Regions from separate parts of the Croceibacterium atlanticum genome, predicted to be linked through region 1. Evidence: predicted binding sites of a transcription regulator. Region 1 holds the regulator's gene; the other holds the start of a gene.
The links. Region 1 encodes LexA, which represses DNA repair genes until DNA is damaged. Its sites were predicted from a motif close to GTTCCNCNCTTGTTCT; they were not measured.
Positions count from the first base shown of each region.

Region 1 (6,894 bases):
TCGATTCCCGTGCCGCTGGCCAGACCGCGCCGCGCGGGTTCCGCAAGGCGCTTGAAGCGAAGGCCGAAAACGGTTTCGGCCTGATTGCCGAGATCAAGAAGGCTTCCCCCTCGAAGGGGTTGATCCGCCCGGATTTCCGCCCGGCGGAACATGCGGTCGCCTATGAACAGGGTGGCGCTGCCTGCCTTTCAGTGCTGACCGATGCGCCCTATTTCCAGGGGCACGAGGATTATCTGATGGATGCGCGGGCGGCCTGTTCGCTTCCCGTATTGCGCAAGGATTTCATGATCGATCCCTGGCAAGTGGCGGAAGCGCGCTCCATCGGTGCCGATGCGATCCTGATTATCGTCGCGGCGCTGGAAGATGCGCAAATGGCTGAGATCGAAGCCGCCGCGCTTGAACGCGAAATGGATGTGCTGGTCGAAGTTCATAACGAGGAAGAGATGGAGCGCGCATCGCGGCTTCGCTCTCGCCTGATCGGCATCAATAACCGTGACCTCAAGAGCTTCGTCACCGATCTCGGCACGACCGAAAGGCTTGCCCCGCTGGCGCCCGAAGGGGCGCTGCTCGTGGGTGAAAGCGGCATTAACGGCCATGCCGATTGCACACGTCTCGCCGCTGCCGGTGTGCGGTGCTTCCTGGTCGGGGAAAGCCTGATGCGGCAGGACGACGTGGCGAAGGCCACCCGGGAATTGCTGGGGGCCTGACAGCGGGCATACGCGTCTCAGCGGCGCTTGCTCCAATGCCACCAGCTTTTCCTGACCGCTGCCGCGCCGGTATCAGACTGTTTCAACCCGAGGCCGGAATCGGCGAGCAGGCTGTTCAGATCGATCGGTTCATTGGCCTTCATCCCGAACCGGCGCCCTTCGGACCACACGATGCTGCCTCGCACGCGGGCACTGCGGCGCAGGATCTCAACCTCCGTTCCCGCTGGCGGCGGTTCCGTCATCTTCGCCATCAGCCCCGTTTCGGAAATGTTCGAGACCGTAATCTCGAAGAGTTTCTCTCCGATGCGCATTTGCGCCTTCAGCGCAGTGAGCCTGCGTTCCTTGCGATCCATTTTTTTTGACATTTTATTTCGCGATTTAGTGCAGCCATCACGCAGGTGCGCCGAACCATGCAAAGGCATGGCCGGCGGTTGAACCGCGATGAAAAGCTGGGCTACCCGGTTGTTTTCCTTGTTCTATGTAGAGCGATCTAGCTATGAAAGCTTGCCGACGCTAGATCGTTCCCATGCATATGCGTCATGATCCATCAGCGCCTGCCGCGCCTGAAATAGCCTTCGACGATTTCCTCAAGACCGATATCCGTGTCGGCACGATAGTAGAGGCGGAACCTTTCCCGGAGGCGCGCAAGCCGGCCTTTCGCCTGGTGATCGACTTCGGCCCGGCCATCGGGCGCAAGAAGAGCTCGGCCCAGATCACGGAGAATTACCGGATTTCGGATCTTGTCGGCATGCAGGTTGCCGCCGTGGTGAACTTTCCGCCGAGACAGATCGGCCCGATGATGAGCGAGGTGCTGACGCTGGGCTTTCCGGATGAACATGGCCATGTGATGCTGTTCCACCCGACCATGCCGATCCCCGATGGCGGGCGATTGTTCTGATTTTGGCGTTACTGTCCTACGCAGCTGAAATCTGCCAGTTTCCGGACTGGATCGGGCGCTGCGCGGGGATGGATTTTCGGCCCGTAGGACAGTGTTCCAAGTGTTCCAGGCCATCATGCCGAACAGGGAAATGCAGGAAGATATGACCAGTCTAACTCATCTGGATGACAAGGGCGCGGCGCGCATGGTCGATGTGGGCGGGAAGCCCGAAACCGGGCGCAGTGCCACGGCCACGGGGCGTATCCGCATGTCAGCGGAGGCGCTGAACGCAATCCGGGACGGAAGCGGCCCGAAAGGGGATGTTCTGGCCGCTGCGCGAATTGCGGGGATCATGGCGGCGAAACGGACGGGCGATCTGATCCCCCTCTGTCACCCGCTCGCGCTGGATGCCGTGACAGTGGATTTCACCTTCGAGGATGATGCCGTGCGCGCAAACGCACGTGCCAGCCTGACCGGCAGGACCGGAGTGGAGATGGAAGCGCTGACCGCTGTTTCCCTCGCCCTGCTCACCATTTACGACATGGGCAAGGCAATCGAAAAAGGCATGGTGATCGAAGAGATCCGCCTGCTCGAAAAGACCGGCGGCAAAAGCGGCGACTGGCGCGCCGAATGACCCTGCCCCAGCCTATCCCGCTGGAAGAGGCGCAGCAGCGATTGCTTGCCGGTGTCGAGCCGCTTCCCGGCGAAACGCTGCCCGTGTCCGATGCTCTGGGCCGATATCTGGCGGAACCTCTGGTCGCGTTGCGGCAACAGCCGGCATCGAACCTGTCCGCAATGGATGGATATGCGATGCGGGCAGATGATCTGGCCGGACCCTGGACCGTGGTGGGGGAAAGCGCAGCCGGCCACCCCTTTGGCGCGCCTTTGGAACACGGCCAGGCTATCCGCATTTCGACCGGAGCGCTGATGCCGGAAAATGGCGGTGCCATATTGCTGCAGGAAGAGGCGGAACGTCAGGGCAACGGGCTTGCCCTCGCCCCCAATGGTGAGGCGACGCCGCGCCATATCCGCCGCGCGGGTTTTGATTTTCGTCAGGGTGCGGAGCTTTTCCGGGCAGGCATCCGGATCGGGCCTGCCCAACTGGCTCTCGCAATCTCGGGTGGCCACGCGAATATTCCGGTTTCCCGTCTGCCGCGCGTCGCGGTGCTGGATAGCGGCGATGAATTGTCGGCAGATCCACGCGATTGTGCGATCCACCAGATCCCCGCAAGCAATGGCGCGATGATTGCGGCCATGGCCGCACCGTTTGCCTGCGCGATCGACCGTATCGGTCCGGTGGCGGACAATATGGCGGCGCTTTCCGCGGCACTTGCAGAAGCGGATCATGCCGATGTGCTGGTCACCAGTGGCGGTGCATCGGTCGGCGATCACGATCTGGTGCGGCCGGCTCTGGAGGCATGGGGGGCAGATATTCACTTCTGGCGTGTCGCGATGAAGCCCGGCAAGCCGCTGCTGGTTGCCCGGCGCGGTCGCCAGTTCGTGCTGGGCTTGCCCGGTAATCCGGTTTCGAGTTTCGTGACCGCATATCTCTTCCTGCTGCCACTCCTGCGTAAACTGGCCGGTGCCGCAGATCCCGTGCCCGCGCCTTTCCGGCTTTGGCTCGCGGGCGATCTGCCCCCGACTGGCAGCAGGCTGGAATTTGTGCGTGGCTTCACCGATGGCGAAACAATCGGCGCGGTGAGCGAACAGGACAGCAGCGCGCTGGCCGCTCTTTCACGGGCCAATGCGCTGATCCGGCGAGAGGTGAATTCTCCACCGGCGCATGCTGGCGAGATGGTCACTGCCTATCTGCTCCAGAATGGCGGAATTGCTTGACGAGTCTTTTTGGGTTGCCTAATTGTTCCGCGTTCGTTCCAATCTGGAACAAATAAGGAGAGTGGCTCAATGTTGACCGCAAAGCAGCACGAACTCCTGCTGTTTATCCAGCGCAGGCTTGAGGAATCGGGGATTTCTCCTTCTTTCGAGGAGATGAAGGAAGCGCTCGATCTGAAGAGCAAATCGGGCGTCCATCGCCTTATTTCCGCACTGGAAGAACGCGGTTTCATTCGGCGCCTGCCAAATCGCGCCCGCGCGCTGGAAGTGTTGCGTCAGCCGGAAAATCAGTCGCATTCGGCCAGGCCCGCCGTGAATGACACGGTGGCCAAGCTCACTACTCCGCCCCCTTCGGCGCCGGAGCCCGCCAATGATGTGATCGAGATTCCGCTTCACGGCCGGATCGCCGCCGGTGTGCCGATCGAAGCGCTGGAGGATAGCCGGACGTTGCCGGTTCCGGCTGCCTTGCTCGGCGCAGGTGAACATTACGCGCTGGAAGTGTCTGGCGATTCCATGATCGAAGCCGGAATCTTCGATGGGGATTATGCCCTGGTCCGGCGCACCAATACTGCGCGCGACGGGGAAATCGTCGTGGCTCTGGTCCGCAATGAGGAAGCGACGCTGAAATATCTGCATCATGAAGGCGGCAAGGTGCGGCTCGATCCGGCCAATCCAGCCTATGATGCCCAGGTCTATCTGCCCGAAGAAGTTCAGGTCCAGGGCAAGCTGGCCGGGCTTCTCCGGCGCTATCACTGATATTGTTCGGGGCTGGATGGTCAGCGGCCTTGCGCCGCTTGCCACCAGCCATGATTTCCCTGCCCCTCGGCAACGCTGGTCAGTTTCGGGCCGTCCAATACGATGGAAAGTCCGCCCGTTTCGCTAAGCATTCGCCGGTCGGCCTTCAGCCAGCGCGGCCGGCAGCTTGATGGCAGCCAGCGATCGGCAATCACGATGTCCGATCGTTCGCAGGCTGCGGCCAGGGCCCGTTCCGCCACCATTTCCCTGCTTCGGCTCATCAGCAGGATCCAGTCGCGTTCCCCTCGTCGGAGTGTGACGGTACAGAAATCGCGGCTGCAATCGGCTCCTGCCCAATTGGCCAGTGCGACAGGTTCTTCCTCGCTGCCGGCCATTTGCAGGAGGTTGTCCTTCGCATAATCGCTCCGGCTTTCCCTTAGCACCAGCAGCCGTTCATCCTCTCCGGTAATGCCTACATGGCGCCCGTCGCCTGAAATCAGGATGTCCGGAGTCGGCGTCATCAACAGCAGAACCGTTGCCAGCGCTGAGGGCGCCAATCCCCACAGCCGCACTTTCCCCCGCCAGAGTGCGAGCCATAATCCACCGGCGATGAAGAGCGCGAATGTGCCCTGCCCCATTTGCGGCATCAGCTTCACCGCCCCTGTCTGGCTGGCGGTGAAATGCGCAATCGCCAGAAGCATGTCGAGAGAATGGCCGACAAGCCACCAGCCCGGCGCCCCCAGCCCCGCAACATCCAGCAACAGGGCGATTGCGATCAGAGGCATGGAAACGAATGTCACCAGTGGAATCGCAATTACATTGGCCAATGCTCCGTAAACCCCTGCACGGTGGAAATGGAACAGCACAATCGGCATCAATGCGATCTCGATGACCAGGCCGGTAAGCAGCAGCATCGCCGCACGTCTTGATGTTACGGCAAGCCAGCCTTCATCACGCGGCCTCAGGAAGGCGCGGACCGGCGCCGCTTCGTGCAGGGCGACAATGGCGATAACGGCGGCGAAGCTCATCTGGAAACTCGGCCCGACAAGCGATTCCGGCCACAGCAGCAGCACGAACATCGCCGCCACGGCGACCATGCGCAGGCTGAGCGGCTCCCGCCCGAGTGCAAGCGCGCCGAGAACCAGCAAGGCGCCAGCGCAACTGCGCACGGTCGGAACCTCGGCACCTGTCAGCAAAGTATATCCGATCCCGGCCAAGGCTGCGATGGCTGCCGCCATAACCGGCAAACGCAGCCGCAAGGCCAGCCATGGCCATAGCGCCAACAGCTTCAACGCGATGAAATATGCAGCTGCGATGACTGCACTGACATGCAGGCCGCTGATCGAAAGCAGATGGGTTAGCCCGGCATCGCGCATTGCCTCTTCATCCATGGGCGAAATCGCGCCGCGATCTCCGCTGGCAAAAGCGGCAGCAATCGCGCCGGAAGAGCCGGGCAATTCGGCCCGAACATGGGCGGACAGCCGCCGCTGCAGATTCGCAATGAAGGCGCCGCCCTCGCCAGCTTCGATTACCTGGATTTCGCCGTTGACGCTCCCCGTCGCGGCCAACCCAGCAAACCAGGCGGCTTGCGAGAAATCATATGCGCCGGGCAGCATTGGCGGTGCCGGCGGCATCAACCGCGCGCCAAAGCGGATCAGCGCTCCTTCCGTGAGGTCTGGCCGGTCTGCGTCAAGCGGGACATTGATCCGCAATTTGATTGCCCGCTGCGTGTCCGGTTCTCTTGCGGCGAGAACAAGGCGAATGCGCTGTTCCGCCGGTTGTTCGATCCGTTCGAGAATTCGGCCTGTGAACTCCGCCGCCAGCGGCCGTTCGATTGGCTGTGCTCCGACCATTTCCGATCTGGCCCAGACGATCCCGACACCGGCCGCAAAGACCAGTCCGCAGCCGACAAGAACGGCCAATATGTGGGAGCGGCCATCCGCGCCGCGCAATGCGGCAGTGGCTGCCAGTGGGACAAGCAATCCGCACGCGATGGCCAATACCCATTCCGTGGAAGTGCCAAGTACGAACCAGGCAGCGATTCCCGCCGCGAAGAACACCGCCAGCCACGGCCCGCGCGCAAGCCCGGCATCTGCAAGGAATGCTTCGATTTTATTGCCCGCGCTGGACAAGAGCGCGCGCATTCGCCAAGGCGACTGCTGCGACGCAGCATGGCCCGTATCTTCCCCCAACGGAATGAGCGGTGATTGGCGCGTCGCCATGTTTGGTACTGGATAGAAAGTGGGTCGAGATGGCAAGCAATAGCGTGAATGCGGCGGCGGACAAGCCGGTCGTGACCCGCTTTGCACCCTCGCCGACGGGTTTCCTTCATATCGGCGGTGCCCGCACGGCATTGTTCAACTGGCTCTTCGCCCGCCATTTCGGGGGCAAGGCCTTGCTGCGGATCGAAGACACGGACCGGAAGCGTTCGACTCGCGAGGCGATCGACGCGATCCTTGATGGCCTTTCCTGGCTGAACCTGGACTGGGACGAGGAAACAGTCTTCCAGTCGGAACGCGGCTCACGCCATGTCGAGGTTGCCGAAAAGCTGCTCGAAGCAGGCCATGCCTATAAGTGCTACGCCACCAGCGAGGAGCTGGAGGAAATGCGCGCGGCCCAGCGCGCGGCCAAACAGCCGCTGCGCTATGATGGCCGCTGGCGCGATCGCGATCCTGCCGACGCACCGCTCGGTGCCCCTTTCGTCATCCGGTTGAAGACCCCGAATGAGGGGGAAACCGTCAT
Region 1 is NZ_CP011452.2:620,605-627,498, forward strand. Features, by position in the region: gene trpC (indole-3-glycerol phosphate synthase TrpC) at 1-707, shown strand, start outside; gene WYH_RS02975 (PilZ domain-containing protein) at 725-1,072, opposite strand; gene WYH_RS02980 (tRNA-binding protein) at 1,234-1,605, shown strand; gene moaC (cyclic pyranopterin monophosphate synthase MoaC) at 1,748-2,218, shown strand; gene WYH_RS02990 (molybdopterin molybdotransferase MoeA) at 2,215-3,420, shown strand; gene lexA (transcriptional repressor LexA) at 3,490-4,173, shown strand; gene WYH_RS03000 (ComEC/Rec2 family competence protein) at 4,194-6,296, opposite strand; gene gltX (glutamate--tRNA ligase) at 6,404-6,894, shown strand, end outside.

Region 2 (6,894 bases), 1.7 Mb from region 1:
TAGCGGAATTCCTGGTTCTGCAGTTTCTTGAAGAACTCGATGGAACCTTTTCCGGTGATCCCGGCAGTGGAAAGAAAATCGGCACCGGCGGCATCGGCGCTGGCTTCCTGTGTCCGGGTGAACTGCAGGAAGGATCCCATCGCCGCCTGCTGGCCCAGTGCCATGGCGCCCATGCCCGCTTCACCCGCGCCCGCCAGCGTGGCGGCAAGCCCCACCAGCATGGACAGGACGGTGATCTTGGTCGCCTTCCCGGCACCTTCGGAATAGCGGATGATGTGGCCGCCCACGATATGGCCAAGTTCGTGCGCCAGCACGCCCTGCACCTCGTTCGCCGTATCGGCGGCATTTATCAGGCCCGAATGGACATAGATCCGCTGGCCACCCGCCACGAAGGCATTGATGGATGGATCGTTCAGCAGCACGACTTCGACCGCGCCCTTCTGCAGGCCCGCGGCTTCGGCCAGGGGATCGACCATTTCCTGCAGCAGCGCCTCCGTCTCCGCATCGCGCAACACGGATTGGGCGGCGGCAGGCTGTGCCGCGAGTATCAGCATCGCCAGAAAGGCGAACAGGCTGGAAAACGGGCGGTACAGTTTGGCCATGGGCCTTCTGGCTAACCTATTTCCGGCTGAACGGGAACTGAAGTCAGCCAGCCGGCGTGATCTTCAAGATCAGGCGCTTCACAGCCGGCAGATTGCGCCAGCATGGTGGTCATTGGCCCTGGCGGCCGAAAACCGGGGAGGGGCGCCCAACGCCCTGGCCCCGATCATGGCGCAGGGGTGCCCTCTACCGTAAAAATCAGTCGAGCAGGCGTCGGGCCGCTTTTTCGACCAGTGCGACATCTTCGGGCACTTCGCCCAGCATCACGACTTCGCCCGTGCCGGTCCGGCGAATCACGACCAGGCCGAATTCGCTGCCCTCGTTCGGGATGGAGGAAAATTGCGCCGGTTCGATGCTGCGCAGCTTCTTCGTCAGTGCCTTGTTGGGCTTCTTCGCCGGGCTGGCAGGCTTGCCTGCTTCCTCGCGCCGCAGGCGGCGTTCGGTGCTGACCACGCCTTTCAACCCGCCTTCCGCATCACCGATGAAATCGGCCAGCGCACCGCGCGGCAGGTCGATGCGATGGGCATGGCTCAGCGCGGTGGCATATTCCGTAATGCGCGTCTTGTCGTAATCGGCGCCGAAAACCAGCTTCACGACCGGCGTCATGGGCGCGCGCTTCTGCGTTGCGATACCGGCGTCTTCCAGCAATTCGACGAATTCATCCGGCGCCTGTGCGGCGGCGAGCGAGAAATCATAGGCCCGGCCGATCGCTTCGTAGAGCGCGTGGCGGGTCCGTTCGTCATTGGTGTGGGCGATGGCTGCCATGTCGCGCGCCAGTACCAGCCAGTCGGCCAGTGTTTCCGGCTCTATCGTGGCGGCGGAAGGCAGGGAATATTCTTCGTTCAGTTCCAGCGGCTGCCGGTCTGCGGGGCGGGCTGCTTCGCTGGCTGCCGATCCCAGATCCAGACCGAAGGAGGGGCGCGGCAGCCGGTCTTCCTCTGCCGGTGCGGGCTTGGCGGAGGGGAGATCGGGCACAGGTTCCGATCCCGGACCATCGGCCCAATCGGTCAGGGCATTATCCTTCGGCCGACCCGGAGCGCTTTCAGGCCTGGCATCCAGCGCCTGGTCGATTTCCAGCAGGAGTTCGTCCGAATCCTGCTGATCGGCCAGTTCCTTCCAGTTGATCACACCATAGATGAAGTCGATCGTATCGTCGTCGCTGGAATAGGGCAGCAGAATACCGCGATACAGGATCGTGTGGCCTCGCTGGTTGACGAATTCCGCCTCGAATCCGATCGGTGCCTGATTGGCGATGATCTGCATGTAATGATCGGTAATCCGGCTAAGCAGCGACCGGCCGGGCACATCGGAAAGGCTGCGCAGTTCCATCGGGTTGACGCCGCATTCCGCGGCCAGCTTGTCCCCGAGATAGGAAATGCCCGGATCTTCGACGCCCGCGGAAAAGTCCAGCAGCACGCTGTAGGGGCCGAAATCGGGCAGTTCGGAAGGCTCCAGCGCGTCGATCGCGGGGAAGTTGCGATCCTCCAGCAGGCTTGCCCAATGATTATAGGCGCGCACCTGCATCCGGCGTTCATCCTGGCCGATGGCGGCGGGCGGCGGCTCGCTTACGAAATCATCCTCGGCCGAATCATAATCGGCTTCGGTGTCCGTAAGATCGTCGAATCTGCCGCGCAGCGTGTCCATGAGGAGCGCCCCTGTAGTCATATACATAGGGGCATCTTTGCGCCTTGTGGTAAATTAACCGTAAAGTCTTTGCTGGCTTGCCATTTCCGTCCCGCTCCCGCAGCCAGTGCTGACGTCACGCCGGCAGCCGCGGATCTGCCCGGCCATCAGAGCATGTAACGCATGCGGATGGCCTGCCGAACGGGCACATTGCCAACGGTGAAGGCCGCATCGCGAAAGTCGGGCGGGCCCAGCTTGACCTTGGCATCCCTGGAAAAGCCGAACCCTTCCTTCGGGATCATCCCCAGCACGCGGTCCACTTTTCCATTGTCGTTTTCATCATGGAGTACGGAAATCGCGTAATCGCCGGGTTGAACGTCCCGGAAGGTCAGCGTCAGCGCCTGATTCGCCGGCGCTTCCAGCGTGTAGGCTTCATCATCATCATCGCATTGGGGGAAATGATTGGCCTGTGACGTCATGCAGGCAAGCACCACGCCTTTTGCCGATCGCAGGCCCGTGAGATCGATCTGCACTTCCACCGACCGAATCGGCGGGCTGGCAGAGATCAGCAGCGGAGCCACCGCCAGCAGGATCAGCGAGGTTTTGCCAGGCCGCGATCGGTTCCACACAGGCGATCCCAGAAACGAAAATACAGGCCGTAATTGCATCGATACTCATCATGATGGCGCTGGTGGTGACTGGCCGTTATCAGCCAGTTTCCCAACCGCGAATGAACCAGCGCGCGGGGAAACATTTCCCACCCCATGTGATTGGTCACGCCCATCACCGTCATGATGGTCAGCACCAGGCCCAGCATGGCGACATGGATCGGGACGAAAAAGACCAGTGCGGGGATGACGATCGCCCCGGTCAAGGCTTCGATGGGATGGAAACTCATTGCAGCCCAGGCGGTGGGCGGACGGCTGGCATGGTGGACGGCATGTGCCACGCGGAACCAGCGCGGCCGGTGCAGCAGGCGGTGCGTCCAGTAAAACCATGTGTCATGCAGGAAGAGATAGAGAAACAGCGAAAGCGGCATGTACCACAACGGATAGGCGCCCCAATCGGCATAGATCCGGGTCCAGCCATGTTCCTGCCAGCCCCATGCGACAATACCGGCAGGCACACCATAGATCGCGGCCGAAGCCAGCGACCAGCCGATTTCACGCCGGATCTGCGGGCCCAGCCCGGCATAAAGCCCCGGCCTTGTGCGTGACGTCGCGAAGGCAAAGGCGCCGCTGGCCGCAAGATATCGCAGGGCGACGATTGCCGTCATGGCGATTGCCGAAACGATGATAGCGGCCTGCATCGCGGCGCCTTATGCACTTCGCGGCTGCCCCTGCCCAGCCCTTCAGGCGTTGCGGGCCCATTCCATGCAGACAGGATCGATTGCGGAGAGCCGCCGCCTCAAGGCTGCACGGGCCAGCCGTTCCACCTCCACCTTGCGCCGTGCCGCTGCCAGCGGCTGGCTGGGGGCTGGCCGCACGATTTCCGCGTCATATTCATCGGCGACGATCACGCCGCAGCAATCCGGCCGGAAATCCTGCCCGTCCAGACAGGCGCGGTCCAGTTCCGGCGGCAGGCCCCAATAGAAACGATCGCAGAAGTCGAGATAATCGGGCCATTTCCCATCGCCCAGCAAATCCGACCGTGCCGTCTTGATTTCGACAATCACGATCCGGCCCTTTGGATCGATGCCCATCAGATCTGCACGGCGCCCATTGCGAAGCGGCATTTCCGACAGCATCCAGACATCGTTGCGGGCAAAAAGCCGGCAAATGCCACGCGCCACGGCGGCAGAACGCCGGTCCTCTTGGCCGAGGCCCCGTTCCTGGGCGATCACATCCGATTCGGTCATGCGGCAAGGTTGGAACGAAAAAGGAACATCGTCAAGTTGCCGCAGCTTCAGAAAGCCTGCTTTAAAGGCTTGCCTGTGCGCGATTGCGCAATAATGCAATCGAACCCAAATTCAGGAGCCCGATACGATGTCGCGTAAATCCATTGCCCTTGCAGCGCTTGTGCTGGCGGCAGTCACCCTTTCGGCCTGCAACACGGTCAAGGGCCTCGGCCGGGATATCGAATCCGTTGGCGAAGCGGGCGATCGCGCGATCTGATTCGCTACATACCCGTCAACGCGGGCGCTGCCGCCGGTTCGGAGGCAGCAGGGACAGTAGCGTTTCACGCGCAACGCTGAATTCGCGCCACAATGCATTGGCTGCGGGCCGGGGATCGTTGCCCTTCTGCTGAATTGCCAGCAAGGCGGTGATACCCGGTTCCATCGCAGCCGTCAGATCGGCAATGCAGCGTTCGGCGCGTTGGCGGCGCCACCCTTCCGCCCGGCGGTTGAGCGCGGCCATGTCCTGCATTTCCTGCAGCGGGATTTCCGTCTCGATCCCTGCCAGATCGGCGACGATATTGGCCGCTTCCGCCAGGGCGGCCCATTTCATGCCGATCACGTCGGGCGCAGGGTCCGGCCTGTCAGCGGATTTGCCGGCACGGAATGATGGCGAGAGGGCGTTCATGCCGCCTCTCTAGAGCGGCCGTCTTGCGAATCCGTTAGTGGACCCGGACCATGCCTTAATCCTCCGGCAGCGGACCGAACGGATCATCCTCTTCATCCAGCTTCAGGTCAATATTCGCGCCGCCATCTTCCGAGACCAGGCGGTTGTTTTCCGCGCAGACATATTCGCGGATGTCCCAATCGGGCTGACGCTTGAATGCAAGCTGTTGCACCAGCGGTTTGGTCAGCACTTGGGGATCGCTGATGGTGGTTTCGATTCGCAGGACATCAGGCTCTTCCAGCCAGATCTTTTCCTGAATGCGCATCTCTTCCGAATGGGGAATCCCGGCCGCGATATCGACCAGTGGGCTGAACCCGATCGAGTCCACGATCAGCGTATCGCCCTCCCAATGTCCGACGGAATTACCATTGAACAGGAAATCGGGATCTTCGGGCAACTCCCTGCCGTCGGTGTAGATGCGGCGCGCCTGGCTGTATGTTTCGGTGAAGATGGTCACCCGGCCCGGAGAGAACAGGAATTCAATGGGATAGGGTTGGCGCATGATGCCGGGCATACCCGGCGGGATGCAGTGCACCTGGTTGGACTGATCGACGCCATTTTCTTCCTGATATTTGCGGAAGGCGTCCAGTTTCGCCTGCGCCGGCGGAGTCAGTTCAGGTTCCGTCGGGCGGCGGCCATTCGCGCCGAACAGCAATGACCAGTCCGGGTTCCACACGCCGCCAAAATCCGGAAGGCGCTCAAGCTCCGCATATCCATCGGCCCGGGGGATTTCCTTTTCCTGCGCCGCACCTGCGGTTGCCATTGCCAGCGCCCCAGCCCCCGCCAGTGCGCGGGCCCAGATCGTCCATGACTGCATTCTACCCCTCCGGCTTCATTCTTGTCGTTAGCCCCTGTTGTTGCGGGCTTCGAATGAAGGAATCAATCAGCGGGTTGATTAAGTCAAGCTTTTGCTGGCACAATGACTCTGGACGGTCCTCTGGTTGAACGGCCGGGGACATTGGGAGAGCGAAAGACATGATAGTCAGGAAGACCAGACTTGCCCTTGCCGCCGCTGCGCTGGCCGGCCTTGCCGCCGTCGCCACGCCTGGCTCCGCCCATCATTCCACGGCGATGTTTGAATGGGGGACATCCACCGCAATGAAGAATGTGACGGTGGAACGGTGGGAATGGACCAATCCGCACACCTTCATTTATGTCCGCGATGCCGATGGCAAGCGCTGGGCGTTCGAGGGGATGAGTCCCAACCACCTGTCTCGCGCGGGCTGGTCGAAACGCTCGCTCAAGCCAGGGGACAAGATCGACCTCACCTATTACAAACTGCGCGATGGCCGGCGCGGCGGTTTCAATGTCACCGTGACCAAGACGGATGGCACGCAGCTGACGCAATTGCCCGGCCAGGAATGATCCGAGTTTGAGTTCTGCAAGGCGCGCCATGCATTAATGCTTGGCGCGCCCGTCCGGCATTGCTAACCGGCCCTACCACGCACCCGTAGCTCAGCTGGATAGAGCGCTGCCCTCCGAAGGCAGAGGTCACAGGTTCGAATCCTGTCGGGTGCGCCAGTTTCTGGCAAAAAAGAATTCTGGCTGATTCAAGCCAGTTGCAGGTTCGCAGCGATCTCGAGGAGGTTGCTGGGCGCAGATGCATGAGCGCGTAACTTGACTTTTCCTTGCCCGATGGTCGATTGGAACAAATGACGAACATTTGTCCAGTCGAGTCGGTGAGTGCGTTATGCGCTGTGAAAAGGAAAATCGCTCGGATCGAGAATCAAAAGACCGGGAGGTCTTCAGCGCCTCTTGGATATGCCGGGCTGGATGCCGCAATCGGCGGCGGTCTGGCTCGTGGGCGATTGCACGAGGTGTTCGCAAGGGAGCTGGCCGACAACAGCAGTGCGGCAGGCTTCGCGGCAATGCTGGCTTGCCTGGCAAGTCAGGAGGGGGCGCCCCTGTTCTGGCTGCGCGAGGAGAGGGCCGCGAGGCGACAGGGATTACTGCATGCGCCAGGATTGACCGAGATCGGAATCGATCCGCGGCGAATGGTGCTGATCATGTTGCCCGATCCGGTGGCGTTGCTGCGTGCAGCAGTCGATGTGGTGCGTTGTGCATCCATCGGTGCGGTAGTGATCGAGTTGTGGCGCCGTCCGCGCGCGCT
Region 2 is NZ_CP011452.2:2,334,372-2,341,265, reverse strand. Features, by position in the region: gene WYH_RS10980 (M48 family metalloprotease) at 1-602, opposite strand, end outside; gene WYH_RS10970 (PAS domain-containing protein) at 799-2,244, opposite strand; gene WYH_RS10965 (DUF2141 domain-containing protein) at 2,391-2,852, opposite strand; gene WYH_RS10960 (sterol desaturase family protein) at 2,816-3,532, opposite strand; gene WYH_RS10955 (MmcB family DNA repair protein) at 3,575-4,081, opposite strand; gene WYH_RS16570 (entericidin A/B family lipoprotein) at 4,209-4,337, shown strand; gene WYH_RS10950 (hypothetical protein) at 4,353-4,745, opposite strand; gene WYH_RS10945 (hypothetical protein) at 4,801-5,601, opposite strand; gene WYH_RS10940 (DUF6152 family protein) at 5,760-6,149, shown strand; tRNA gene WYH_RS10935 (tRNA-Arg) at 6,229-6,305, shown strand; gene WYH_RS17155 (ImuA family protein) at 6,482-6,894, shown strand, end outside.
Region 2: WYH_RS10955 (MmcB family DNA repair protein) is a predicted target of LexA. The motif match lies at 4,093-4,108, and genes of this name have one in related genera.